2 regions of the Isoptericola sp. NPDC057391 genome follow, and region 2 is predicted to be linked to the other one. Evidence: riboswitches for the same ligand, from Rfam matches in the RefSeq annotation. Region 2 holds a riboswitch; the other holds the start of a gene.
What was found. Region 2 has a riboswitch for cyclic di-AMP ahead of ACFUVW_RS17385 (C40 family peptidase). Riboswitches for the same ligand answer to the same signal wherever they lie in the genome.
Positions count from the first base shown of each region.

Region 1: it holds a riboswitch for cyclic di-AMP, as region 2 does, so the genes downstream of both, ACFUVW_RS00100 (C40 family peptidase) here and ACFUVW_RS17385 (C40 family peptidase) in region 2, are expected to answer to the same signal.

Region 1 is NZ_JBHVBO010000001.1:622-20,051, forward strand. Features, by position in the region: gene ACFUVW_RS00010 (metalloregulator ArsR/SmtB family transcription factor) at 1-937, opposite strand, end outside; gene arsB (ACR3 family arsenite efflux transporter) at 934-2,067, opposite strand; gene trxB (thioredoxin-disulfide reductase) at 2,064-3,086, opposite strand; gene ACFUVW_RS00025 (MFS transporter) at 3,131-4,396, opposite strand; gene ACFUVW_RS00030 (flavin-containing monooxygenase) at 4,393-5,442, opposite strand; gene ACFUVW_RS00035 (GNAT family N-acetyltransferase) at 5,618-6,157, opposite strand; gene ACFUVW_RS00040 (cation diffusion facilitator family transporter) at 6,154-7,230, opposite strand; gene ACFUVW_RS00045 (ArsR/SmtB family transcription factor) at 7,227-7,601, opposite strand; gene ACFUVW_RS00050 (class I SAM-dependent methyltransferase) at 7,757-8,488, shown strand; gene ACFUVW_RS00055 (ion channel) at 8,720-8,863, shown strand; gene ACFUVW_RS00060 (hypothetical protein) at 8,896-9,144, shown strand; gene ACFUVW_RS00065 (hypothetical protein) at 9,358-9,504, opposite strand; gene ACFUVW_RS00070 (DUF305 domain-containing protein) at 9,533-10,132, opposite strand; gene ACFUVW_RS00075 (four-helix bundle copper-binding protein) at 10,228-10,629, opposite strand; partial or broken gene ACFUVW_RS00080 (IS701 family transposase) at 10,907-12,077, shown strand; gene ACFUVW_RS00085 (DUF6153 family protein) at 12,470-12,910, shown strand; gene ACFUVW_RS00090 (DUF305 domain-containing protein) at 13,014-13,631, shown strand; gene ACFUVW_RS00095 (F510_1955 family glycosylhydrolase) at 13,721-14,686, shown strand; cyclic di-AMP (ydaO/yuaA leader) riboswitch at 14,835-14,988, shown strand; gene ACFUVW_RS00100 (C40 family peptidase) at 14,988-15,827, shown strand; gene ACFUVW_RS00105 (M15 family metallopeptidase) at 15,939-16,856, shown strand; gene ACFUVW_RS00110 (heavy metal translocating P-type ATPase) at 17,010-19,250, opposite strand.
Region 2 is NZ_JBHVBO010000175.1:732-8,542, forward strand. Features, by position in the region: gene ACFUVW_RS17365 (MFS transporter) at 1-1,300, shown strand, start outside; gene ACFUVW_RS17370 (MHYT domain-containing protein) at 1,328-2,152, opposite strand; gene serC (phosphoserine transaminase) at 2,293-3,477, opposite strand; gene ACFUVW_RS17380 (metal-dependent transcriptional regulator) at 3,625-4,344, shown strand; cyclic di-AMP (ydaO/yuaA leader) riboswitch at 4,475-4,652, shown strand; gene ACFUVW_RS17385 (C40 family peptidase) at 4,656-5,462, shown strand; cyclic di-AMP (ydaO/yuaA leader) riboswitch at 5,654-5,840, shown strand; gene ACFUVW_RS17390 (C40 family peptidase) at 5,841-6,659, shown strand; gene ACFUVW_RS17395 (universal stress protein) at 6,834-7,799, shown strand.

The DNA.
Region 1 (19,430 bases), on a different contig from region 2:
CGGGGTCGCCCACGAGCCAGTCCTCGTACCGCTTGCCGGGCAGGATCGGGCACACGTCGCCGCAGCCCATGGTGATCACGACGTCCGCGGCGCGGACCGCGTCGTCGGTCAGCGGCTTCGGGAACGCCTGCGGGTCATCCACGCCGAGGGCGGCGAGTTCGGGCCGCACCGCAGGGTGGACGTCGGCAGCCGGGGTCGAGCCGGCGGAGCGCACGACGACACGATCGCCGGCGTAGTGATGCACGAGCGCGGCGGCGAGCTGGGAGCGGCCGGCGTTGGCGACGCACACGAACAGCACCTGCGGCGGGCCCGCGTGCGTGCTGTTGCTGGCGTCGCGGGTCAGGTCGGCGATGCGCTGGCGGGCGAACCGTTCGGTCAGGGTCAGCAGGTGTGCGGAGACCTTGGCCGAGCGGGCGAGCGCGGTGTACGACTCGCGCACGGTCCGCAGCACGACGTCGGCGCCCAGGTCGGGGTGCGCGGCAGCGAGCTCGCGGGCGAGCCGGTCCAGGGCGGCGTCGGCGTCCTCGAGCCCGGTCAGGTGCGGGTGCGGGCCCAGCGCGTCCAGCGCGACGGGCGCGAAGGACTCCAGCAGGGTACTGATCGCGGCCTTGTACCCCGGGGTGATGCGGTACCAGACCCAGGTGCCGCGCCGCTCGGAGGCCAGCACCCCAACCTCGCGCAGCACCTTGAGGTGGTGCGACACCGTCGGCTGGGACACGTCGGTCAGCTCGGCCAGGTCGCACACGCACGCCTCCCCGCCCGGTGCGGTCGCGAGGAAGGACAGCATCCGCAGCCGCAGCGGCTCGGCCAACGCCTTGAGCGTAGCCGCGACCACGCCCGCGGCTTCAGTGCCGATCGCGTGCGCCTCGATGCTGGGCCCGCAGTCCGGGTCCTGCACGGTCAGCGGCAGCGCGGCACGGGTCGTCTCGGTCGTCATGACCTCACCTCGTCAAGGTCTCGCGGAACACCGTCCACCTCGCCGGTGGCGTCGGGTGCGACGGTGGTGGCGTAGGGGTCGACGTCGAACCAGCGGCGCGCAACCCACAGCGACACGTAGACCAGGCCCACCAGGACGGGGACCTCAATGAGCGGCCCGACGACCCCGGCCAGCGCCTGCCCAGAGGTGGCGCCGAAGGTGCCGATCGCGACCGCGATCGCGAGCTCGAAGTTGTTGCCCGCCGCGGTGAACGCCAGCGTGGTCGAGCGGGCGTACCCCAGCCGCAGCGCCCGCCCGAGGACCATGCCCAGGCCCCACATGACGGCGAAGTAGACCAGCAGCGGCAGCGCGATCCGCGCGACGTCGAGCAGGTGGGACGTGACCTGCTCACCCTGCAGGGCGAACAGCAGCACGATCGTGAACAGCAGCCCGTACAACGCCCACGGACCGATGCGCGGCACGAACCTCGACTCGTACCAGTCGCGGCCCTTGCCCCGCTCACCGATCCGGCGCGAGGCGAACCCGGCCACGAGCGGGATTCCCAGGAAGACCAGCACGTTCAGCGCGATCTGCCCGACCGAGACCTCCAGGCCCTGGGTGTCCAGGCCGAGCCAGCCCGGCAGCACCGTCAGGTAGAAGTAGCCCAGCAGGGAGAACGCGACGACCTGGAACACGGAGTTGATCGCGACCAGGACGGCGGCGGCCTCCCGGTCCCCGCACGCGAGGTCGTTCCAGATCACGACCATGGCGATGCAGCGCGCGAGGCCGACGATGATCAGACCGGTGCGGTACTCGGGCAGGTCGGGCAGGAACGTCCAGGCCAGGGCGAACATCAGCGCCGGGCCGACGATCCAGTTCAGCAGCAGCGAGCTGGCCAGCAGCTTCTTGTCCCCGGTGACGGCGGCGACCCGGTCGTAGCGCACCTTCGCCAGCACCGGGTACATCATCACCAGCAGGCCCAGCGCGATCGGCACCGAGATCCCGCCGACCTCCATCGAGGCCAGCACGTCCGACAGCGCCGGCACGAACCGGCCCAGCAGCAGTCCGGCGACCATCGCCAGCCCGATCCAGGCCGGCAGCCACCGGTCCAGCGTGGACAGCCGACGCGTCGTCACCGCCTCCGCGCTCACCGTGCCTCCTCCAGTGCCGCGGGGAGCCCGTCGGGGTTGGGCACGGCCGGGGTGCCGGCAAGGGACTGCTCGCCCTCGGCGTCGGCCACCTCGGTGAGGTAGGACTGCGCGTCGAGCGCCGCGGCGCAGCCGGACCCGGCGGCGGTGATCGCCTGGCGGTACGTGTGGTCCACCGCGTCGCCGCAGGCGAAGACACCGGGCAGGTTGGTGCGGGTGGAGCGGCCCTCGACGAGGATGTAGCCCTCGTCGTCCAGGTCAATCTGACCCTTGACCAGGTCGGTGCGCGGGTCGTGCCCGATGGCGACGAAGAGGCCGGTCGTGTCGAGCTCGCGCTCCTCACCGGTGACGGTGTCGCGCAGCGTCAGGCCGGCGACCTTGTCCTCGCCCGAGATGCCGACGACCTCGCTGTTCCACGCGAACTCGATCTTCGGGTCGGCCTGGGCACGGTCCGCCATGATCTTCGACGCGCGGAGCGAGTCGCGCCGGTGCACGATCGTCACCTTCGACGCGAAGCGCGTGAGGAAGGTCGCCTCCTCCATCGCGGAGTCCCCGCCGCCGACGACGGCGATGTGCTGGTCGCGGAAGAAGAACCCGTCGCAGGTGGCACACCACGACACGCCACGGCCGGAGAGCTGCTTCTCCTCGGGCAGGCCCAGCTCGCGGTACGCGGAGCCCGTGGCGAGGATGACCGCACGAGCCTTGAACGTCTCGCCGCCACCGGTCACGACCGTCTTGACGTCACCCGTGAGCTCGACCTGCTCGGCGTCGTCCCACAGCACGCGGGCACCGAACTTCTCGGCCTGCTCGCGCATCGCCTCCATAAGGTCAGGGCCCTGGATGCCGGTCGGGAAGCCGGGGAAGTTCTCCACCTCGGTGGTGTTCATCAGGGCGCCGCCCGCGGTGACGGAGCCCGCGATGACGACGGGTGCCAGACCAGCCCGCGCGGCGTACACGGCCGCGGTGTAGCCCGCCGGGCCCGAACCCACGATCACGACGTCATGAACCTGCTGTATCGACATGCCTCTATATTGAACGCTGTCGATGCAGATGTCTACTCCCGCCGCTAGGTCGAAGGTGGGACCGACTGCCGCACCGTGTCCAGCCTCGTCCCGCCGGCCGGCGGCCCGACCAGGGGCTTCACGCGGGTCGCGAGAGCGGCGAGCGCTGCGAGACTGGCGACAACAGCCAGGATCACGTAGGTCGCCGGGTAGGAGCTGGTGGCTTCCTCGAGCGCGGCAGCGGCCCACGGCGCGAGGGCCATCGCCAGAGTCGTGGGTGCGTTGAGGATGCCGAACAAGGTGCCGAACCCCGTGGTTCCCCACCGGTCACTGATCGCGGTGGACTGCAAGAGTGTGTAGGCGCCGCGACCGAGGCCAAGGACGATCGCGACCACGATGAGCGCGACGGGTGGCCCGCCAAGAAGCCCGACGGCCGCGATCGCGAGGCCGACGGCGGCCAGGATGATGCTCGCGCGGGGTGCAGGCGCGGTGCGAGTCGCGATCGGGCCGTAGGCCAGGCGCCCGAGCAGCTGCCCCGCGCCGGACAGGCCGAGCGCCCATGCCGCGGCCGTGGGGTTCAGGCCGCGCCAGGTCAGCATGGGAACCAGGTGGATCGTGGCGGCGTACATCGCGAACGCGCCCAGCGAGGTGGCGACGGTCAGGCAGACGAACGCTCGTGACCGGGCGACAGGCCGCCACTGGTCGCCAGTCGACGCCACGCCAGTCGACGCCGCGGTCGGTGCGTGCGACGGCCACGGGGCGCGCAGCCCGATGGCATGGGCTGGGACCGTGACGGCGGCCAGCACGGCGGCCAGGACGAGGTAGGTCTGCCGCCAGCCCATGTGCTCGATCAGGGCCGAGGTCACCGGCGCGAAGATCGTGCTGGCCAACCCGCCGACCAAGGTCAGCACGAGGAGCGCTCGGGCCCGCCCGTCGCCGTACCAATGGGTGATCGCGGTGAACGCGGGCGCGTAGAGCACCATCGACTGCGCCACCCCGGCCAAAACCCAGGCGACGACGAACCATCCCAGTGCAGGTGCGAGCGCGACGCCGACCACGGCGAGGGTCCCGAGCGCTGATCCGACGGTCATCACCGCACGGGGCCCGACCTTGTCGATGCGCCGGCCCACGAGCAGGCCGGATGCCGCGGCGGCCACCAGTGCCGCGGAGAACGCGGCCATGCTGCTGGTCTGAGTCCACCCGGTATCGGCGGTGATGGACGGCAGGGCCACCGGAAACGTGTAGTAGAGGACGCCCCAACCCACCACCTGCGTCAGGCACAGAGTGCCCAGCGGACCGCGAGGAGCCTGCCCGTCGACGGTCGGTGTCACGACCGGACCAGGGCCGGGGCATGCGTCGCGACCGCGGCCGCGACGTAGGCGGCATCGCGGTGCACCCCGCGCAGCGTGTTCGACGCGAACGAGCGCTGCATCTCAAGGCCTACGTACCCGAGGCCGCGATGCGTGAGTGAGATCCCGCCGCGATGGAGCGGCGCGCCGTGTTCGTCGAGAGCACCCAGACCACGCAGATAGCTCACAGAGGGTCGATACCCCGTCGCCAGAACGAGCGCATCCACGTGCTCGCGACTCCCGTCACTCCACACCACGTCGTCACCATCGAGTGCGGTGAACATCGGTCGCCGGCGCACCGTGCCAGTCTCGAGCGCGACACGGTAGGAGCCGGTGTCCAGCACGAGGGGCGCACGCACCAGACGCTGGAGCACCGTCGGCGGGAGGCGATCGAAACCCAGCGTGCGGAACCAGAAGTGCACGTCTCGTCCTAGCGGTCGCTGGCTGAGGAACGCGACCGGGCTGCGCGTGGCGAGCGTCAGGTCACTGACCGCCGCCAACTCGTGGGCGATCTGCACCCCGGAGTTCCCGCCACCCACGACGATCACCCGCCGCCCCGCAAGCGAGCTGGGATTGCGATAGTCGGCGGCATGGAGCACCTCGCCGGTAAAACCCTCCAGGCCGGGCAGCTTCGGGTACACCGGATTGGCGAGCGACCCCGTAGCCGCGATCACACCATCGGCCTCAAGCTGGTCGCCCGCATCCGTGTGGACGGCGTAACCGGCCCCGGCTGCCGTCACAGCCTCGACGCGAGTGCGGGTGCGGATCTCGACGCCGAGATGGGCGGCGTACCCCAGCAGGTGGTCGACCACCTCGTCCCGGTGGGGATAGCGGTCAGGATCTCCACCGAAGACGAACCCAGGGAAGCCGCTGTACCTGGCCGGGGAGAACAGACGCAGGCTGTCGTAGTACGACGGCCACGAACCGGCCGGCCGATCCCCAGATTCCAACACGAGCGGCTCCAGGCCTCGCCTCTGAACAGCCCATGCCGCCGCGAGGCCAGACTGCCCGCCGCCGATGATGATCACCCGATGCGTTGAAGACGTAGCCACCCGGACAATCTATCGACATTTGTAAATGTATCAATGGGATGCTCTACCTCGGGGCCACCGGCGGGGCCGTCAGCACCCTCGCCCCGCGATCGAAACCGACCGATTCTGAGGCGCGCCAATATCGGGTTCTGGACGTTTCGAAACCTCGTGGTCAGAGCGGCGCGAGGAGCATGAGGATCTCGTCGCGGTTGTCGTCTCCTGTGAGGCGGAGGGCGTCGGGCCATCGCCCGATCTCCTTCCAGCCCAGGCGGGCGTAGAAAGTTTCGAGCCCGACGCCGCCGCGGGCGGCGAGGTGGAGTTGTTCGAGGTGCATTTCGTCGCGGGCGATGCGGCGAGCCTCGTTCATGAGGGCAGTTCCGAGACCTCCTTGCAGGGTGGGGCGGGCCTGGAGGTGGTGGATGGTGCCCCAGTGAGCGATGAGCGGCCCTGGGTCGCGCCGGAGGTTGAGCCAGCCGGCGAGCTGGCCGCCGTGCTCGGCGACTAGGAGACGACTGGTCTGCGGGTCGAGCTTCTGGGTGATGGCGTCGAGAAACGGCATGACGTCGACGGCCTCTACCGGCGGGAAGGGGAAGCCGGCCGCGCCGCCGGCGTTGGTCACCTCGACCCAACACGCGGTCAGGGCGTGCCGCAGGTCGGCGGTGACGCCGCTGGGGTCGGTGAGCTGGGTGAGAGAAGGGTGCGTGCTGGTCACGGGTGCTCCTGGGCGGTGGCGGTCGCCGAGTGCGCGGTCACGGTGAGATCGACGGTCCCGACCGCGGGTAGTGCGTGGCGGAGGGCATGCTCGGCGGCCGCGGCTTGCTGGTCCGCGGTCGCGACCGTGGTGCCGGGTGCAAGGTGCAGGCGGGCTTGCACGACGAGGCTGTGTCCGGACCAGCGTAGCCGGACGGCGGAGGCCTGCTCAATGCCCTCGACGTGTTCGAGTGCGTGGCGGGTACGTCGGGTCAGGTCGGGGTCGACACCGTCGAGGAGTCGTCGGCCGACGTCGCGGGCGGTGCCCCACAGCAGCACGAGGATCGTGGCGGTGATGAGCAGGCCGACGATCGGGTCGGCCAGCGGGAAGCCAGCCCAGACACCGGCGACGCCGAGGACGACGGCGAGCGAGGTGAACCCGTCGGTGCGGGCGTGCACGCCGTCTGCGACCAGGGCGGCCGACCCGATGCGGCGTCCGACGCGGATGCGGTAGACAGCGACGGCCTCGTTGCCGGCGAACCCGACGACGCCCGCGGCCAGGACCCAGCCCAGGTTGTCCAGCGGCTGGGGTTCGGCCAGACGGCGGATCGACTCGACACCGGCGACGATTGCGGACAGGGCGATCATCGCGACGATGAACAGGCCCGCGAGATCCTCGGCCCGCCCGTAGCCGTGGGTGTAGCGGTCATTCGCGACCCGGCGCCCGAGCAGGAACGCGATCCACAGCGGGACCGCGGTCAGCGCGTCGGAGAAGTTGTGGATCGTGTCGGCCAGGAGGGCGACCGAGCCGCTGATCGCGACGATCGCGAGCTGGGCGGCGGCGGTCAGGCCGAGGACAACGAGGCTGATCTTGACCGCCCGGATGCCCTGACCGCTGGCCTCCAGCGCGTCGTCGATCGAGTCGGCCGCGTCGTGCGAGTGCGGCACGAACACCTCGTGCAACCACCCCTTGAACCCCGACGGGTGACCGTGGCCGTGCTCGTGATCGTGGTCGTGCTCATGCGGGCGCCCGTGGTCGTGCTCGTGGGAGTGCGGGTGCTCGTGGAGCTCGGCCGACGGCCTGTTGGTGGTCACGACAGGGTCCCGTGCTCGTCGGGGTGGCTCGTGTGGTGGGCGGGCTGCTCGTCCACGGCGTGCTGTGCCTGGAACACCGCCTGCGTCACAAGCTTGCGAGCGTGCTCGTCCACGAGCGAATAGAAGACACGGTTGCCGTCCTGACGGGCCCGCACGATCCGGCCCCAGCGCAGCTTCGCCAGATGCTGAGAGACCGCGGTCGGGGACTTGTCCACGACGTCGGCCAGGTGGTTGACCGACATCTCCTCGTCGCGCAGCGCCAGGATGATCCGCACCCGCGTTGGGTCGGCCAGCAGAGAGAACACCTCGACGGCCAGGTCGACGTACTGCGACTCGACTCCGAACGTGCACGCCTTCGTATCTTCGCGCATACGCAGATACTAACGGTGCCGGAGTGTCGTGAGTCCTTGACGTCTGGCCGCACCAACAGGCCGACGGCTCCGGCCTGAAGTCGCCGGAGCGCTTCGTTGTGCTTCGACTCAGGTTCACCCGTGACCACAGCTGGCCCGCCCTGGGAAACTCAAGCATGGTGCAGACGTCGGAGTCCCGTGAAGCCGCCTACTGGGACCAGTGGAGCGCGGACAACCGAGAGCGCCGTCAGGGCGAGGTCTCACACCGGCAGGCCTACTTCGTCAGGAAGTGGCTCGATCGGATCGGCCGTCGCGACCTGCGGATCCTTGAGGTCGGGTGCGGCGCAGGATGGTTCGTCGACCAACTCGTCGAGTACGGGACCGTCACCGGCGTCGACCTCACCCCGACGATCCTCGAGCGTGCGCGCAAGCGTGTCCCGCAGGCAACGTTCCTCACCGGTGACGTCCTCGTCGTCGACCTCCCCCTGGGATCCTTCGATGTCATCGTGGGGCTCGAGGTCCTGTCCCACGTTGAGGACCACCAGGCGTTTATCGCGCGCCTGTACGAGCTCCTTGCCGACGGCGGACACCTGATGCTCGCCACCCAGAACCGGCCCGTGCTGCAGAACCACTGCAACATCGCCCCACCGCACCCGGACCAGCGTCGCCGCTGGTTCTCCCGCGACGAACTGATCGACCTCACCGGCGAGTACTTCTCCACGATCCGCCTGCACTCCGCGACCCCGCTCGCCCACAAGGGCTACCGCCGCATCCCCACCGCTTGGCCGATACGCTGGGTCCTGGAGAAGTACCTCGGGCCGGCGTGGGCCCGCGCCTGGGCCTGGCCCCAGGAGTGGGCCGGCTGGGGCTTCACGCTCATGTACCACGGGCGGAAGAAGCCGAGCTAGTTCTTACAGCAATAGATCGTGACCATGACGTGGGAGTGATGCTGTGCCTCGCGGCCACCGCCGACGGTTCGGTGTTCCACAGAAGGACTGACCCGTGTCGCGGTGGCCGTGCTGGGTCGAGCCTGATACGGGAGCTCCTGCGTCCCGTCACGGTCACGATCTACGGCCGTACTACTGGCCCTGCTGCGTAGCGGCGTATGCAGCAAGGACACGGGCCGTGCCGGCGCCGGTGTGGAGGAACTGCTGGTCGGCTTTGGCGACATCGTCCCCACCACCCCGTGGCTGCGCCTGGCCACCACCCCTCTGCAGGCACTGATCGGATTCGCCCTGCTGACGGCCGCCGTGTCCTGGACCCGCAGACCTACCCGGCCCTGACCCGGCGCCGCACGCTCTCCCTGCGCCTGGAGATGATCCACCGCTCCGGCGGACCCGACGCCCTCGACGCGGTGGACGCACCCACCGCGGCCAGGATCCCGGAGGACCTCGCGGCCGGCGGGGTCCAGGTCCGCACCGACCTCACCCAGTACGCCGAGACCTACTACTTCCGAGAAGCCGCCCCCGAGGCCGCCCTCGCCGTGACATTGAGCCACGCAGAGGCACTCGCGCGCGCCTCCGATCCGAGCGCAACAGCCACCGCCTGGCCGCAACCATCATGACGCGCAGCCTGGACGACCTCGCCAGCGTCCTAAGCGTGGCCATGGTTACCAGCGACAGGTGCATGGCGTCGAGGAACCTGGTGCGCTCGCCGACGACCAGGCCGGGACTGTAGCTGAACCCTTCGGCCAGGTGAGGCCAGTAGACGAGCGCGCCACCAGTCAGGACGAGCACGCCCCAGGTTCCGATCGCGGCGACCACGGCGAGCGGGCCGCTCAGCTGGCGGGCGCGCCGGCCCAGACGCCCGCCATGACCGTGTGGCTGATCGCACCCTGGCCGCTGGGGTGGAACAGGCCGTGAAACACGTCCCACAGGGCGGCCGCGATCAGCACGGCGCCGGCGAAGGCGATCACCGAGCTCACGGGCCTGATGCAGGTCGGCCGTGTCGGCCTAGTCGCCGGGGCACTGGCGTTCGGCGGGCTCGTCGAAGTCCGGGACCGCTCGCTCCTGCGCCTGCTGCGACGTCGTGACGACGCCGTTGGCCTCGATGTCCTGGATGAGCCAGTCCATCTCGCGGATCTCGCGCCGCTGGGCCTCGCTGATCTCGACGGCGAGCTCGCACACACGCACGTCCTGGATGCCGGCGCGCTCGGACCGGGTGATGGCCAGGGAGTGGTGGGGGATCATCGCGCGCATGAACGCCGTGTCGTCGACGGTGGCCTGAGTGCGGTCCAGGACCGTACCACCGGTCAGCAGCAGGACGCTCGCGGCGACCACGGCGATGTTCGCCTTGGTGTTCTTGTACATGTTCAGCATCCAGGCGAGCATGACCAGCCCCATGGTGCCGCCCATGGTGATGGCCATGAACACGCGGCTCTGGCTGAAGCGCACGTGGTCCCACTGCCAGGAGCCGATGAACATCACCCAGTACATGGCCACCATGGCCGTCAGCAGCATCGCCGCGAAGCGCAGGTACATCGTCTTGGAGTGCGACGCACCCCCGTCGTGGCCGTGCTCGTGCTTCTCGTCGTGCTCGGCGTGGTTCTCCATAGCCACCGTTTCGGCCCTCTCGGCTTGACTGCGCGTTCGATGGATCGGTCCGGGAGCGTGAACCGAGTGCTCCCGGGCCGTGCTGCTCGGTCTTCTCAGGCGATCGTGGCGAGCAGCTCCTGGCACGCGGCCTCGCACTGGCGGCAGCACTCGGCGCACACGGCGCAGTGCTCGTGCATGCCGGCGTGCTGCTGGCACTCGTCGCCGCACGCGCGGCAGGCGGCGATGCACGCCTCGAGCTGGGCGCGGGTGATGTTGGCGTCGTAGCCGGTGTGGCGGGACAGCACCCGCGCGGTGGTCGCACAGATGTCCGCGCAGTCGAGGTTGGTGCGGACGCACTTGCGCAGGTCGGCCACCATCTCCTCGCTCAGGCACGCGTCGGCGCACGCGGTGCACGCCTGCGAGCACTCGACCAGCGTGTCGATGACCCGCGCCAGCAACTGCCGGTCGAGATTGATCGTGGCCGGATACGTCTCGAGCATTTCGGCAGTCTTCATGAGTCCTCCAGCATCGACGGGTCGCGCGCCCGTTCCGGCCGCGGGCGTGCCCACTCGACGCTAGAAGCGAAGACCGGTGCTCGCACGACGTCTGGGCCGTCGTCTAGTACAACGACCCGTACATCGTGGCCTGGCCTGCGGTGATGCCGTGAGGCAGGCTGGACCAAACCGGCCATTGCGTCAGGGTTCGGTACTTGTGTGGAACTTCGGACCGTCGGCGGTGGCCGCCGGACACAGCGCGGACGCTGGCCGGTGGGAAGCGGAGTTCGCGGCCGGCCTGGGACGGATCTCGGGCCGGTTCGCGCGCCGTGAGCCGCTGGCTCGTGCAATGGATCTGGTCGCGGGGCTAGTGGCGCCGTTGGAGCGCAAGAACTGCTGGACAATCGCCGAGCACGCTGGGCATGCCTCGCGGCACGGGTTGCAGCACTTGCTGTCCCGCGCGGTCTGGGATGCCGACGGGGCACGGGACGACGTGCGCGCCTACGTGCTGGACCACTTCGCCGATCCGGGCGCGGTGCTCGTGCTGGACGAGACCGGCGACCTGACGAAAGGCACCGGCGACCGTGGGGGTGCAACGCCAGTACACCGGCACCGCCGGGCGGATCGAGAATGCCCAGGTCGCGGTCTACCTCACCTACGCCGCCTCGGGCGGGCACGCGTTCATCGACCGCGCCGTGGCCGCCGGGACTCCGGCGGCGTGGGTCGCAGCCGACGAGGTCTACGGCGGTGATGCGAAGCTGCGCGCCCGCGTCCGCGGCCACGGGCTCGGGTATGTCATGCAGATCGCTGCCAGCCGGCAGGTCCGGACCCGCACCGGGAAGATCGCCGTGCGCGACCTCGCCGCCACGATGCCGCCTACGGCATGGCAGGCCTACAGCGCGGGCGACGGAGCCAAGGGGCACCGGTACTACTCCTGGCCGAGCTCGGCGAGAAGGACGGCGCGGTCGCGGGCGGTGAGCAGATGCTGCTCGTTCGCCGCAACGACGCCACCGGAGAGTTGGCCTACTACCTGTGCCACGCACCCAGACCGGTCCCGATGCGGACGCTGGTGCACGTGGCCGGGCAGCGGTGGCGCATCGAGGAGAACTTCCAGGCCGCCAAGGGCCACGTTGGCCTGCAGCACCAGGTCCGCCGCTGGGACTCCTGGCATCGATGGACCACCCTGGCCATGCTCCCACGCGTTCCTCACCGTCCTAGCGAACATCGCGCGCACGGACGAGAACCCCGAGCGTGGGGTGATTGCGATCACCGTCGCCGAAGCCCGCCGACTCTTCCATGCCCTCACCGGCACCATCACTCGAAGCGTCGAGCAGATCCTCGCCTGGTCCTTGTGGCGGCGACAACACCAAGCCCGAGCACGCACCGCCCACTCGCCCACTACCACCGACGACGCATCGCCGAGGGCCAAGGTAACGATCTACTGCTGTAGTACTAGGGCAGCTGACTGAACCCGATGAATGCCCGCTGTTCGTGATGTCGACGCTCTCGCGCGAAGATGCGCCAGGCGCCAGCGTAGGTCGTGGCTCGCTACGTCGAAGGGGCGTGTCGCCACCAACGAACGGCACCGAGAGAGGGTGCGATCACGAGGTTCTGTCGGTTCTCGACAACCCCTTGAGACGCTCCAAACTGACCGAATCTGAGGCGCACCAGAATCGGGTTCTGGAGGTTTCGTAACCTCGTTCGAGCCTCCTGGCTCGACGAGCGAGAGAGGCGCGAGGAGGAGGATCCTTGTCACGGTCGTCGCCCTCGGGGAGTCGCAGGGCGTCGGGCCTCACCCGGAGCCTGGTCGACGGTCAGCAAATCGCTGAACATGGCGGGGGTTCGCTAGCCTTGTGCGGTCATGCACGCGCTTCGCACGCTTCACACCCTGCTGGCGGATCCTCGTCGGCGTCTTGGTGCTGCGCTCATGATCGTCGTGCTGATCCTCGGCATCGTGACCATGCACGCGATGAGTGGCTCGTCGACCGCTCACGCGGGGCAGTCTTCGATGGAGGGCCTCGCGCAGGTCGCCGACACGAGCCCTGCGGGGGGTCCGGTCGCCGGCGCCATCGACCACGCGAGCGACGGGCCACAGTCGTGTGACCACGGATGTGGTGAACACGACCTGATGACAGCGATGTGCCTGATGGTGCTCGCGGTGTTGCTGATCCTGACAGTGCCGGTTCGCCGGGTCGTCTTCGTGGTCGGGCGGGTGCGTGCGGGCCCTCGGGGCGCTGTGCGGACACCTCCACTGCTTGTCAGAGCTCCGTCGCTGCACGTCCTAAGCATTTCTCGGACGTAGACCCCTGATCCCGATCCGTCGAGGCTCGACGGATCGCGAGCTGTCATGCCCGAGACCCGGTTGGGGTCCGGCAGTGGATCTACCCAAGAAAGGCCCACCTGAGATGAAGCGCATCTTTGTGCCCGCTCTCCTTGTCGCCGGCGTCGCCGTGCTCGGGGCGTGCTCGAACACGCAGGAGCCCGCGCACGACATGTCGACGATGTCGAGCCCGACGGCGGAGCAGTCGCCCGCCGAGTCTGCGCAGTTCAACGATGCGGACGTCGAGTTCGCGCAGATGATGATCCCACACCACCAGCAGGCGGTCGAGATGTCCGATCTGATCGCGGGCAAGTCCGGGATCGACCCGCGGATCCTGGATCTCGCCGCGCAGATCAAGGAAGCCCAGGCGCCGGAGATCGAACAGCTCACCGCGTGGCTCGAGCAGTGGGGCGCGCCGGTACCCGAAAGCGGCTCGATGGGGTCCATGGACTCGATGGACCACGGCTCCATGGGCGGGATGATGAGCGCCGAGGACATGCAGGCCCTGGAGGATGCCCGCGGCTCCGAGGCCGGTCGGCTGTTCCTGTCGCAGATGATCTCCCATCACCAGGGAGCCGTCGCGATGGCACAGACCGAGATCGACGAAGGTGAGAACCCGGACGCGATCGCCATGGCCAAGGACATCGTCGAAACCCAGCAGGCAGAGATCTCGACGATGAACGACCTCCTCGCGCAGAAGTGACCGCCCGGTGGCGCGCCGACCGGACTGTGTCGGTGCGCCACCGGTCCGCCCTCCGGCTTCTCGTTCCTCATCTAGCGCTAGGACGTGCGTTGATTTCTCCTGCCCTGAGGCGTGCCCGCATCCCCGCGGCCGTCGCGTTGCTGCTCACCTTGACCGCCTGCACCACTGACCCGGCAGACCCGTCCCCGGCATCGCCCGGCGCGTCTACGGCGACTGGGTCCGGCTCCTCGTTTGACCGGGCCGAGTTCTCCCACCTGCATGCCCTCGTCTACGACGAGCAGGCCCGTGCCCTGTACGCGGCCACCCACACCGGGGTCTGGGCGCTGCCAGGTCCCACGGCCCCCGCCGGGGCCGGCGAGATCACGCCGCAGCGCGTCGGCTCGGGCACCCAAGACACCATGGGCATGACTCTCGCCCCAGACGGCACGCTCCTCGCTTCCGGGCACCCGGGGCCTGGCGAGGCCCCCGACCTGGCCACACCGAATCTCGGGCTGATCCGCTCCACCGACGGCGCCGAGACCTGGGAATCGTTGTCCCTGGCCGGAGAGGTCGACTTCCACTCCCTTACCACGACCGAGACCGCCGGCGCCCTTCGGATCGCCGGCCTGGACTCGGGCACGTCTACCGTGCTGCTCAGCGATGACGCCGGCGGCACCTGGGACCGTGGCGCCACGGTCGCGGCCCATGACCTGGCGTTCATCTCCGGTGCCCCCGATCAGATCCTCGCCACCACTCCTGATGGCCTGCAGATCAGCGAGGACGCCGGGCAGACCTTCTCGATGCTGGACGGCGCACCGCTGTTGGTCTTCGTCGAGACCATGGATAACGGGGGCGTCGTCGGCATCGACACCGGTGGGGCGGTGTGGACCGCGTCGCGCGACGCGACCGGGTGGGAGTCTCACGGCAAGGTCTCAGGCGGTGCGCTGGAGGCCATGACCGCGGCGCCCGGACCTGATCCCGACGCGGCACCGATTCTGGTGGTCTCCACGGACGAAGGTGTCATGAGCAGCGCTGATCTCGGCGCCACCTGGGCATCTGTAGTGGAGATCTCATGACGCGGCGGATCTCCTGCCCGTCGAGACTCTCCGACGGTTGCCCCCAGCATCGTTACCAATCCGTGACATTCGGCTCGGGTCGCGGTATGTTCACCCCACCTCGCAGCCATGCGGGCCGCCGGAGCGGACGCCGAGCCCTGTCACCGCTTCGGACCACACGCACACGTCATGACAGGGACGGGGGACCCACTCAAGGGCGCTGTGGCGCCCTCGGGGTGAAGCCGTACGGGATGTTCCCGTCGGCCGGGTCAGTCTCCGACCCGAACCCGACAGCTAACCTCGCAGGCGTCAGGAGATGACCATGGCTTCACCTACCCCTCGCGGGCGCCATCGCGCCGCGCGCAGCCCGATCACCCCGCTGACCCCGCTGAGCCGGGCAGCCGCCGCGAGCGTGAGCACCGTCGCCCGCCGCAGCGCCTTGGCCCTGGCCGGTTCCGGGGTGCTCGTGTCGAGTCTGGGAGCCCCGGCAGGGGCACAGCCGGCGACGGACCACAGCAAGACGATGAACGCCGACGGGCTGGAGGCGATCACCGCCCAGGCCAGGCAGGCGCTGACCGCAGCCCCCGTCGTGGCGGTCCCGGCCGACGCCATCATCACGGTGGAGAGGGCCAGGAACGGCACCATCACCCCGGCGCCCGAACCCGCGCCTGAGCCTGAGCCTGAGTCCGAGCAGACCGAGGTGCCGACTCCGGCCAGTTTGTCCGAGCAGACCGGGGAGTCCGGCGAGACCGACGAACCTGCTGAGTCTGCCGAGCCGGACGATGATGCGGCCGGGGCGGAACCTGCCCCGCAGGTCCCGGACGCGGCCAACGTGTCGGCGGTCGTGGAGATCGCGATGCAGTACCTCGGGGTGCCCTACCAATGGGGCGGCTCCACGCCTGCGGGCTTCGACTGTTCCGGGTTCACCTCCTACGTCTATGCCGAGGCCGGGATCACCATCCCGCGCACGTCTTCCGGCCAGCGCGACGCCGGCACCGTCATCCCACGCGACGAGGCCCAGCCGGGAGATCTGATCTGGAGCCCCGGGCACATCGCCATCTACGCCGGTGGTGACATGCAGGTCGAGGCCCCGGTGCCCGGCAAGACCGTCCGGTACCGGTCGATCTGGCAGGACAACCCCACGTTCTTGCGGATGAGTTGACGAGCACCCGGCCCCCGCGCGCATTCTGCCGCGCGGGGGCTGAGGACGTGGCAGAGCGGTCTCTGACCGCGCGCCATGGCTGCACGTCTCCCCACCACCGCAAGGAATTCGATGAAGCACGCACACACCCACATGTCCCCGTCCCAACCGGCCAGGGCTCGCTCGGGCCGCGCGAAGGGGCGCCACTCCAAGGGCCGGCACGCCAGCCCTCCGGTCGCCGCCAATCGCACCACCCGCCGTATGGGCCGCCGCCTGCCCATCGGGCCCGGCATCGGCCTCGCCCTCGCGGTGACCGCCACGACGTCGTTCACCGTCGCGACCGCCGACAGCGACACCAGCCGCCGGGCCTCGGCAACAGAGCGCACGACGACCGAGCGGTCCTCAACGGCCGCAGCGGCTCATCTCGACGAGGCCTCGGTGGCCCCGCGGGTCGTGGTCGATCGTTCGGCGAAGATCTCCCGCAACGACAACCGCCCGGAGCGCATCAAGATCACTCCTGCACCCGAACCCGAGCCGGAGCCCCGCCGCGGGCAGAGCACCAGAGCGAACTCAGCGCCCGAGCCGGAGTCTGAGGAGGAGCCGGAGTCGGCCCTCGCGGGTTGTGACGGCGATGCCTCCGGGGCAGGGTCCAACGGGCAGGTTCCGTCCAGCGAGCTGTGCGACCTGTGGGACGGACAGACGCACGTGCGCGCCGACGCGGCCGTCACGTTGGCCGAGCTCAACGCCGCCTACACCGCCCGCTTCGGTGAAGCGATGTGCATCACCGACGGGTACCGCTCCTACGACCAGCAGGTCGCCGTGAAGGCCGAGAAGGGCTACCTCGCGGCAACCCCCGGAACTTCCAACCACGGATGGGGGCTGGCGGTCGACCTGTGCCCCGAGACGTACGCCGGAGAACGCTACTCCTGGCTCGCCGAGAACGCCCCGGCCTTCGGGTGGGACAACCCGCCGTGGGCCCGGCCCGGAGGCTCGAAGTACGAGCCGTGGCACTGGGAGCTGACCGAAGAAGTGGCCGAGGTCGAGTACTGACCCACGTGCGCACGATCGAAGCCCACCCCGCCTTGGCAGTGCGCGATCGACCCGACAAGGGCTGTGTCGCGAGGTCCCGCGACACAGCCCTTCGGGCAGCGGGCGGATCGCGGCGCTCACCTGCGTCGCGCTTGGCGTCCGCGCCCGCATGGCTCAGCGCGCGACCACCCGTTGCGACCCCGCCGACGCCGGTGTTGACTGCGGCGCGCCCCGGCGTGCGGCGGCGGCGGAGGCTGCGGGACTGAGGTCGAGGCGCCGTAGCAGCTGGGCATTCGCCGCCACCACTATCGTCGAGAGCGACATCAGGATCGCGCCCACCTCCATGGGCAGGACGAACCCGATGGGAGCCAGCACGCCGGCGGCCAGTGGCACGGCAGCGATGTTGTACCCGGCGGCCCACCACAGGTTCTGCTTCATCTTGCGATAGCCGGCCCGCGACAGCTCGATGACCGACAGTACGGAGCGTGGGTCGTCCGACGCCAGGATGACACCGGCCGAGGCGATGGCGACGTCGGTGCCGGCGCCGATGGCGATTCCGACGTCGGCCTGGGCGAGCGCGGGTGCGTCGTTCACGCCGTCGCCGACCATGGCAACGGTGCGGCCCTGTTGTTGCAGCTCGAGGACCTTCTCGCTCTTGTTCTCGGGGCGCACGCCCGCGAACACCTGGTCGATGCCCAGCTCCGCGGCGACGCTACGGGCCACTGGTTCGGCGTCACCGGTGATCATGACCGCGTGGATGCCGAGCAAGTGCAGAGCGTCCACGGCTTCGCGCGATTCCTGACGCACCTCGTCGGCCAGGGCCAGCGCGCCGGCGACCTGCCCGTCGACCAGGACGTGCAGCACGATGGAGCCCTCCCGCGACCACTCACCGGCCTGCTGAAGCGGGTCATTGTTGTGCTCGGCGAGCAGGTTCGGGCCGCCGACCGCGACGTTGCGGCCCTCGATGGTGGCAGACACGCCCACAGCCGTGGAGGCGCTGAAGTCAGACGCCTGCGGCACACGAAGCCCGCGCCGCTGGGCGGCGTCCACGATGGCTCGAGCGAGCGGATGCTGACTATCTGCCTCGGCCGCGGCCGCGCGGGCGATGAGGTCGTCCTCGGTCCCCTCGACGGCGACGGCGTCGTGGACCACCGGCTCGCCCTTGGTCAGGGTGCCCGTCTTGTCGAACAGCACGGCGTCTACGGTGCGCATGCGTTCCAGCGCGCCGCGGTCCTTGACCAGCACGCCACCGCGCGCCGCGCGCTCGGTCGAGATCGACACGACCAGAGGGATCGCCAGCCCCAGCGCGTGCGGGCACGCGATCACCAGCACCGTGATCGCTCGGACCACGGCCAGGTCGGGGCTGCCGACCAGGCTCCAGACGACGACCGTGATGACGGCGGCGAGCAGGGCGAACCAGAACAGCCAGCCGGCGGCCTTGTCCGCCAGCAGCTGGGCTCGGGTGGTCGAGGACTGGGCCTCGGCGACCAGGCGCTGGATCCCTGCGAGGGCGGTGTCCTCGCCCACCGCCGTCACCCGCACGCGCACGGCGTTATCGGTGGCGACCGTGCCCGCTACGACCGGGTCCCCGACCTCCCGCACCACGGGCCGTGACTCGCCGGTGATCATCGACTCGTCGACACTCGCGCTGCCCTCGACGATCTGCCCGTCGGCCGGAACCCGCCCGCCGGGGCGGACGATCACCACGTCGTCGAGCTCCAGCTGGGCCGGCGCGACGGTGATCACCTGGTCGCCGTCGACCTTCTCCGCCTCGTCGGGCAGGAGCGCGGCCAGGGAGTCGAGCGCCGAGGAGGTCTGCGCGAGGGACCGCATCTCCAGCCAGTGGCCCAGCAGCATGATCACGACCAGCAGCGCCAGCTCCCACCAGAAGTCCAGCTCGTGGGAGAGGATCCCTAGCGTCGCCCCCCATGAGGCCAGGAACGCGACCGTGATCGCCATCCCGATCAGGAGCATCATCCCGGGCTTGCGCCCGCGCACCTCGGAGACCGCGCCGGTCAGGAACGGCCATCCGCCCCACAGGTAGATCGCCGTGCCCAGGACGGGAGACACCGCCGCCAGGCCGGGAATGTTCGGGAGCCGGTATCCGAGCAGGCCCGCGAACATGCCGCTGAGCAGCACCGTCGGTACTGCAAGGATGAGCATGATCCAGAACAGTCGCCGGAACATCGCCACGTGGTCCATACCGTGACCGGCGTGCCCCGCGTGGCCGCTCGACCCGCCGTGGCCGCCCTCGTGGTCTGCGTGCTCCCGGTGGTCCGCCGGCTGAGGGTGATCGGGGTGGCCCTCATCGGACGGTCGAGGTACCCCTACGTGTTCATTGCGATTCGGCGGATCCGACCGACCTTCACCATGGTGGGCAGGCTCGTGCGCGTGGTCTGGGCGGGGGGCGGTCATCGCGTTCCCTTCCTCGATCTACCGCATACCCTTCCCGGGTATTTGCGGGTCCGCAAGGGCTGGCGCGCCCGGGGACTGGCGGGATCAGCTGTGCGGTCGCGATCACCACCAGAGCCACTAGGGCTCCGCGCTGGGTCACCGACTGGTTCTTGGCCACGCCTACCCTCCCGTTCGCAGCAC
Region 2 (7,811 bases):
GTTCGCGGCAGCCCTCGTCGCCAACGTCGGCACGTGGATGCAGCGCATCGCCCAGGACTGGATCGTCCTCACCGACCTCAGTGACGACTCCGGCATCGCCGTCGGCCTCACCACGGCCCTGCAGTTCGTGCCGTTCCTGCTGCTGTCCCCGTGGGCGGGCGTGCTCGCCGACCGGCTGCCGCGCCGTCGTCTCCTCATGGCCACCCAGGGCGGGATGGGCGTGCTGGCCCTCGCCCTGGGCGCGCTCGTGCTCTCCGGGCGGGCGGAGCTGTGGCACGTCTACGTCTTCGCGCTCCTGCTCGGCGTCGTGTCCGCGCTGGACAACCCCGCGCGCCAGACCTTCGTCGCCGACATGGTGCCGGCCTCCAAGCTGCCCAACGCCGTCGGGCTGAACAGCGCGTCGTTCAACGCCGCGCGCCTCATCGGTCCGGGCGTGGCCGGGCTGCTCATCGCGGCCGTCGGCGCCGGCTGGGTGTTCATGATCAACGGCGTGACCTTCGGGGCGACGATCGCCGCCCTGGCCCTCATGCGGGTGCGCGAGCTGCGGCCGCAGCCGGCCGCGCCGCGCGCCAAGGGGCAGATCCGCGAGGGCGTGCGCTACGTGCGCCGGCGCTCCGACATCGTCGTGATCATGGTCGTGATGTTCGTCGTCTCGACGTTCGGCCTGAACTTCCAGCTCACCTCCGCGCTCATGGCGCGCGTCGAGTTCGGCCGCGGCGCGAGCGAGTACGGCATCCTCGGCTCGGTGCTGGCGATCGGCTCCCTCGCCGGGGCGCTGCTCGCCGCCCGCCGGGACCGCCCCCGCGTGCGCCTGGTGATCGGCTCGGCGTTCGCGTTCGCGGTCACGACGGCGGTGCTCGGGCTCATGCCCACCTACTCGTCGTTCGTGCTCGCGTGCATCCCCGTAGGGCTCGCGTCGCTCACGATGATGACGGCGGCCAACAGCGCGCTGCAGGTCTCGACCGACCCCGTGATGCGCGGCCGGGTCATGGCGCTCTACGTGATGATCTTCCAGGGCGCGACGCCGATCGGGTCGCCGATCGTCGGCTGGATCGGCGAGGCCTGGGGCCCCCGCTGGTCGATCCTCGTGGGCTCGATCGCCACGTTCCTCGTCGCCGCCGGCGCCACCGTCTGGGCGGTGCGGCGCTGGCACCTGCGGGTGCGCTACCGCGTGCTGTCCCGCCCCCACCTCGAGGTGGTCTACCTCGACCGCGAGGTGCTGGAGGGCGTCACCACGCGCGACGGCGTGCGGCGCGAGCTGAGCCGCGCCGACGCCGAGCGCGTGCCGACGACGGCCTGACCGCCCTCGGCCGCGGCCGCGCGACTCTCAGTGCCGGTGCGTGGCCGGCTCGCGCCGGGAGCCGCGCCGCGTGACCGGCGTGACGCCGTTCGCCTGCCGACGCATCCGTGCCTCGAACTCCTGCTGGTCGCGCATCTCCTCCTCGTTCGGCCACATCAGGACGACGAAGATGAGCGCGACGGTGAGCGCCGCGATGCCGAGGATGAGCGGGCCGAGCAGGTCGATGGCGGTGGTGCCGCTCGTGGGCACCCCCGGCTCCCCGGTGATCGTCAGCGCCGCCATGCCGGTGTAGTGCATGCCGCTGACGGCGATGCCCATGATGAGCGCCGCGCCGAGCGTGGCGGCGCGGCCGCGCACGTTCACGCTGAGCCAGAGTGCCGCCGTCGCCGCGACGATCGCGATGAGCACGGAGAGCCCCACCACGGGCAGCGAGAACTCCATGTGGCCGGTCATGCGCATGGCGGCGATGCCCATGTAGTGCATCGCGGCCACGCCGAGCCCGGCGACGACGCCGCCGGAGACCAGCCACAGGGGACGGTCGCCCGCGAAGCCGACCAGGAACAGGCCGATCGCGACGACGACCACGGCCACGAGGGCGCTGAGGATCGTCTGCGGGACGTCGTAGTTGATCGGCATGTCGGTGACCGTGAAGCCGAGCATGGCGATGAAGTGCATGACCCAGACGCCCGTGCCGCCGATGGCGACGGAGGCCACCAGCAGCCAGGCGGCGCGGGTCTTCGTGTCCGTCGCGGCCCGGGCCCGCGAGGTCGCGGACAGCCCGGTGGCCGCCCCGAGGCACGACGCGACGTACGCGAGCAGCGGGGTGATCAGCCCGTAGGTGAAGTGGTGCATCTCCGGCATTCGGAGCCTCCCGGCAACGTCGCCCGTCTGTGACGAGGCGGCACGTTATCAGCCCGTGACCTTATGGGTGAAAAGTACCCCTTGACCTGGGACGATGCGCCGAGCTGCCGGGAGGAGCGACGGCGGTCGCGTCAGCCGAGCTGCGCCACCACGTGGTCGACGCACGCCGTGAGCGCCCGGACGTCGTCGGGCTCGACGGCGGGGAAGACGCCCACACGCAGCTGGTTGCGGCCGAGCTTGCGGTACGGGAACACGTCGACCACGCCGTTCTCCCGCAGCACGCGCACGACGGCGGCGGCGTCGATCGCGTCGTCCAGGTCGATCGTCGCCACGACCGTGGACCGCTCGGCGGGGTCGGCGACGAACGGCGTCGCCCAGTCGCGCGCGTCCGCCCAGTCGTAGAGCACGCCCGCGGACTCCGCGGTGCGCGCGCTCGACCACGCGAGGCCGCCCTGCTCGAGGAGCCACTCGACCTGCTCGGCGAGCAGCACCAGCGTCGCGACGGCCGGCGTGTTCAGCGTCTGGTCGAGGCGCGAGTTGGTCAGCGCGGTCGTCAGGGACAGGAACTCCGGTACCCACCGCCCGGTGGTGGTCCCGGCGGACGCCTCCACCCGCTCGGCGCGCTCGACGGCGGCGGGCGAGCAGACGGCGAGCCACAGGCCGCCGTCGGCCGCGAAGACCTTCTGCGGGGCGAAGTAGTAGACGTCGGTGTCGGCGACGTCCACGGGCAGCGCGCCCGCGCCCGACGTCGCGTCCACGAGGAGCAGTGCCCCCTCGGCGCGCGCGCCCGGCACCTGGCGCACCGGCGCCATCGCTCCCGTCGAGGTCTCGTTGTGCGGCGTCGCGTACACGTCGACGCCGTCGACCGGCGTGAGGTGCGCCACGGTGCCGGGCTCGGCCGACACCACGTCCGGGTCGGCGAGGAAGGGCGCGCGCGTCGTCGCCGCGGCGAACTTCCCGCCGAACTCTCCGAACACGGCGTGCTGCGCGCGGCGCTCGACGAGGCACGCGGCGGCGACCTCCCAGAACGCCGAGGAGCCGCCGTTGCCGAGCGCCACCTCGTACCCGTCGGGCAGCGCGAACAGCTCGCCGAGGCCCGTGCGCACGCGCCGCACCAGGTCCTTCACCGCCGGCTGCCGGTGCGACGTCCCCAGCACCAGGGCCGCCGGGTCGCCCGCCGCGGCCAGCGCGGCGACCTGGGCGGGGCGCACCTTGGACGGGCCGGAGCCGAACCGGCCGTCGGACGGCAGGAGCGACGCGGGGATGACCACGCTCGGGTGGATCGGACGGCTCGGGTGGCTCGACGCAGCGGGCATGGTGTCTCCGGTTCCGGGCGAGGGGGAGCGGTCGTCGGTGGGGCAGGGCAGGATGTCTCGCCGGGAGCGCGCACGGCGGCGCCGCGCGACCCCGCCTGCGCCCACGCGTGCGAATAGACTAGGCCGCGCCGAAAGACGGGAGTGGACGTGACCGACCTGATCGACACCACCGAGATGTACCTCAAGACGATCTACGAGCTCGGTGAGGAGGGCATCCCGCCGCTCCGCGCCCGTATCGCGGAGCGACTGGGGCACTCCGGGCCGACGGTGTCGCAGACGGTGGCGCGCATGGAGCGCGACGGTCTCGTCGTCGTGACGGGCGACCGGCACCTGGAGCTCACCGAGGCCGGGCAGGCCAAGGCCACCCGCGTGATGCGCAAGCACCGGCTCGCCGAGCGGCTCCTCACCGACGTCATCAAGCTCGACTGGGAGCACGTGCACACCGAGGCGTGCCGCTGGGAGCACGTGATGAGCGACCTCGTCGAGAAGCGCCTCGTCACCCTGCTCGACCACCCCCACGCCGACCCGTACGGCAACCCGATCCCGGGGCTGTCGGAGCTGGGGGAGCAGTACCAGGACGTGCCGTTCCTCGAGGGCGTGCAGTCCCTACCGGGCGTGCTCGAGGCGCGTCGGGCGAAGGGCCTGACGGACGGCGACGGCGTCGAGCTGGTGCTCCAGCGGATCGCCGAGCCGCTCCAGGTGGACATCGAGCTGCTGGCGCGGCTCGCGGAGTCCGGTCTCGTGCCCGGGGCGCAGATCGTCGCGCGCACGGTCGGCGTCGACGTGGCGGTGGAGGTCGAGGGGTCCGGCATCGTGCTCGACCTGCCCGAGGAGCTGGCGAAGCACCTGTTCGTCGCGAGCCGCTGACCTGCGGTCCGGCTCCGGCCACGGGCGGGCACGCCACATCGTGACCGCAGCGTGACATCGCCCGGGGTTGTCCGGTACGGTCGGGGCGCTCGCCGGAGTTCATCCTGCGGGCGCTCGACCGGACGCCGAACCCTGCCACCGGCCGAGCTCCACGGACATCCGCACGGCAGGAGCGGGGGACCCACTTCGGGCGTCGGTGACGACGTCCTCGGGGTGAAGCCGGACGGGCCCGGTCACGGGCACGGAAGGCCGGGTGTTTCTCCCACCCGAACCCGACAGCTGACCTCGCAGGCGACAGGAGAGGTAGACACGTGAGCGCACGCACGAACCACGGCCGGCACCGCGCCGCCCGTCGTCCGATCGCCCTCGCCCCGTCCGGCTCGGCCGGCCGTCGCGCGGCCGTCGTCGCCGCCGCCGGTGGTCTGCTGGTCTCGACCTTCGCCAGCGCCAGCGCCGCGCAGGCCGCCCCGGTCGACACCGACGCCGCCAAGAAGCTCAGCACCGTCGACCTCGGTGCCCTGACCGACCAGGCTCGCGAGGCCCTCGAGGCCGCCCCGGTCGTCACCGTCGACGCCAAGGCCAAGGTCGACGTCGAGAAGGTCACCGCGAAGATCGCGGCCAACGCCGAGATCACCCCGGCGCCCGAGCCGGAGCCGGAGCCCGTCGTCGAGGAGGTCGTCGAGACGGCTTCCGCCGACGAGTCCTCCGACGAGTCGTCGTCCCGCTCCTCGGAGACGGCGTCCCGCTCCGACGAGCGCGAGGCCGTCGAGGTGCCGGCCTCCGCGAACGGCTCCGCGATCGTCTCGATCGCGATGCGCTACGTGGGCGTCCCGTACGTCACCGGCGGCAGCAGCCCGTCCGGCTTCGACTGCTCCGGCCTGACGCAGTACGTCTACGCGCAGGCCGGCATCAGCCTGCCCCGCACGACGTCCGAGCAGCGCTACGCCGGCACGGTCGTCTCGGCCTCCGAGGCGCAGCCGGGCGACCTGGTCTGGACCCCGGGCCACGTCGCGATCTACGCCGGCGACGGCATGCAGATCGACGCCCCGAAGCCGGGCGACGTCGTCAAGTACCGCTCCATCTGGCAGTCGAACCCCACGTTCATCCGCGTCGGCTGAGTCCGTCCGACGCGTCACCCGGAGCCCCGTCGCGCCCTCGCGCGGCGGGGTTTCGTCGTGCGCAGGGAAACCGGTTCGACCTGGGTGAATGTGACGTACAGCACGCCGTCCACAGGCGCTGTGATCGAAACGTGACATCGCCTGGCGTGTCCGCTACGGTGTCAACCACTCGGCGGGAGATCCGCCGGGTCTCGACCGGAACGCCGAGCCCTGCAGCCGGTCGGGGACCTTGACCGCACGCAGGGGCGGGGGACCCAATTTCGGGCGCTGATCCATGGCGTCCTTGGGGTGAAGTCGCACGGACCTGGTCCGTGAGGCCGGGTGTTTCTCCCACCCGAACCCGACAGCTGACCTCGTAGGCGACAGGAGAGGGAACACGTGAACGCACGTACCACGCGCGCCCGGCACCGTGCCGCGCGCCGTCCGCTCGGCGGGCTGGTCCAGAGCGTCAGCTCCTCGGTGACCGGCCGTCGCGCCGTCGTCGCCGCTGCTGCCGGCGGCCTGCTCGTCTCGACCTTCGCCAGCGCGAGCGCCGCCCAGGCGGCCCCGGTCGACACGGACTCGGCGAAGAAGCTCAGCACCGTCGACCTGGGCGCCCTGAGCGACCAGGCCCGCGAGGCGCTCGAGGCGGCTCCGGTCGTCACGGTCGAGTCCAAGGCCAAGGTCGACATGGAGACCATCAACAAGAAGATCGCGGCCAAGGCCGAGATCACCCCGGCGCCCGAGCCGGAGCCCGAGCCCGAGCCGGAGCCCGTCGTCGAGGAGGAGAGCACCGAGCGCTCCACCGAGACCGTCTCCCGCTCCGCGGAGCGCACCGAGGCGCCGGCGGCGGCCGAGACGTCGTCGAACTCGTCGCTCGGCCAGCAGGCCGTCTCGATCGCGATGCGCTACATCGGGACGCCCTACGTCGTCGGTGGCGCCAGCCCGTCGGGCTTCGACTGCTCCGGCCTCACGTCGTACGTCTACGGCCAGCTCGGCGTGGACCTGCCGCGCACCTCGTCGGACCAGCGCTACGCCGGCACGGAGATCCCGTTCTCCGAGCTGCAGCCGGGCGACCTCATCTGGAGCCCCGGCCACATCAGCATCTACGCGGGTGACGGGATGGTCGTCGAGGCCTCGCGCCCGATCAACTGGGAGACCGGCTACCACAAGATGTGGCAGTCCGAGTCGGACTCCGTCGCGATGCGCGTCTTCTGACGCGGCGCGGCCGGCAGGCCGTACCCGACCTCGTCGACCCCCGTGCTCCCGAGCACGGGGGTCGACCTGTCTGGGGGCCGCTTTGCTGTGCCTTGCGCGATCCTTTCGCTAGGCTTGAACCAGGCGCCCTCGACGACGAGGGCGGGCTCCTCGCCAGCGGACAGGAGGCGCGAGATGACACGGCCTGAGGTCGTCCTGGTAGGTGTCGACGGGTCTGCAGCCAGCCTGCACGCCCTCGACTGGGCTGCCGCGTACGCGCGGCGTGTGGGGTGGGGGCTGCACGTGGTGTGTTCCTACTCGTTGCCGTCGTTCACGGCCGCGTCCCTCGACGGCGGGTACGCCGCCCTGGACGACACCGCGATCCAGGAGGGTGCCAAGGCGGTCCTCGCCGAGGCGGAGGAGCGTGTCGCCGCCAGTGGGGTGCCCGTGACCGGCACCGTCGCGACGGGGGACGCCGCCGGCGTGCTCGTCGAGATGTCGCGGGAGCACGCGCTCGCCGTCGTGGGCACCCGGGGCAAGGGAGGGTTCACCGAGCGGCTGCTCGGCACCGTCTCCTCGGCCCTGCCGGCGCACGCGCACTGCCCCACGGTGGTGGTGCCGTACCGCGGCGACGGCGGCGGCAGCACGGACGCCGCGGAGCGCCGCGACGGGGACGTGGTGCACGAGGTGCGCCGCATCGTCGTGGGGGTCGACGGGTCGCCGTCGGCCGAGGTCGCGCTGAAGCACGCCGTCGCGCAGGCGAAGGCGTGGGACGCGGAGCTCGTCGCCGTCGCCGGCGTGCCGCTCGGCGGCGGGGCGGGGATCCTGGCCTGGCTGCCGTCGCAGATCGACCACGAGACCGTCCTGGCGGACGTCAAGGCCGGCCTCGACGTCACCGTGGACCGCGCCCAGGCGGCGAACCCGGGCGTGACGATCAAGCGGCACGTGCTCGACGGCACGGGCGCCGAGCTGCTCACCGAGTTCTCCACCGGGGCCGACCTCGTCGTGGTCGGCTCCCGAGGCCGCGGCGGCTTCCGTGGCCTGCTGCTCGGCTCCACCAGCCAGGCGGTGCTGCACCACTCCGCCTGCCCCGTGCTGGTCGTGACGCGCAAGTGCGACGAGGAGCTCGACCAGGACGACGCCTCGACGACCGCCGCCTGACGTTGTGGGTGT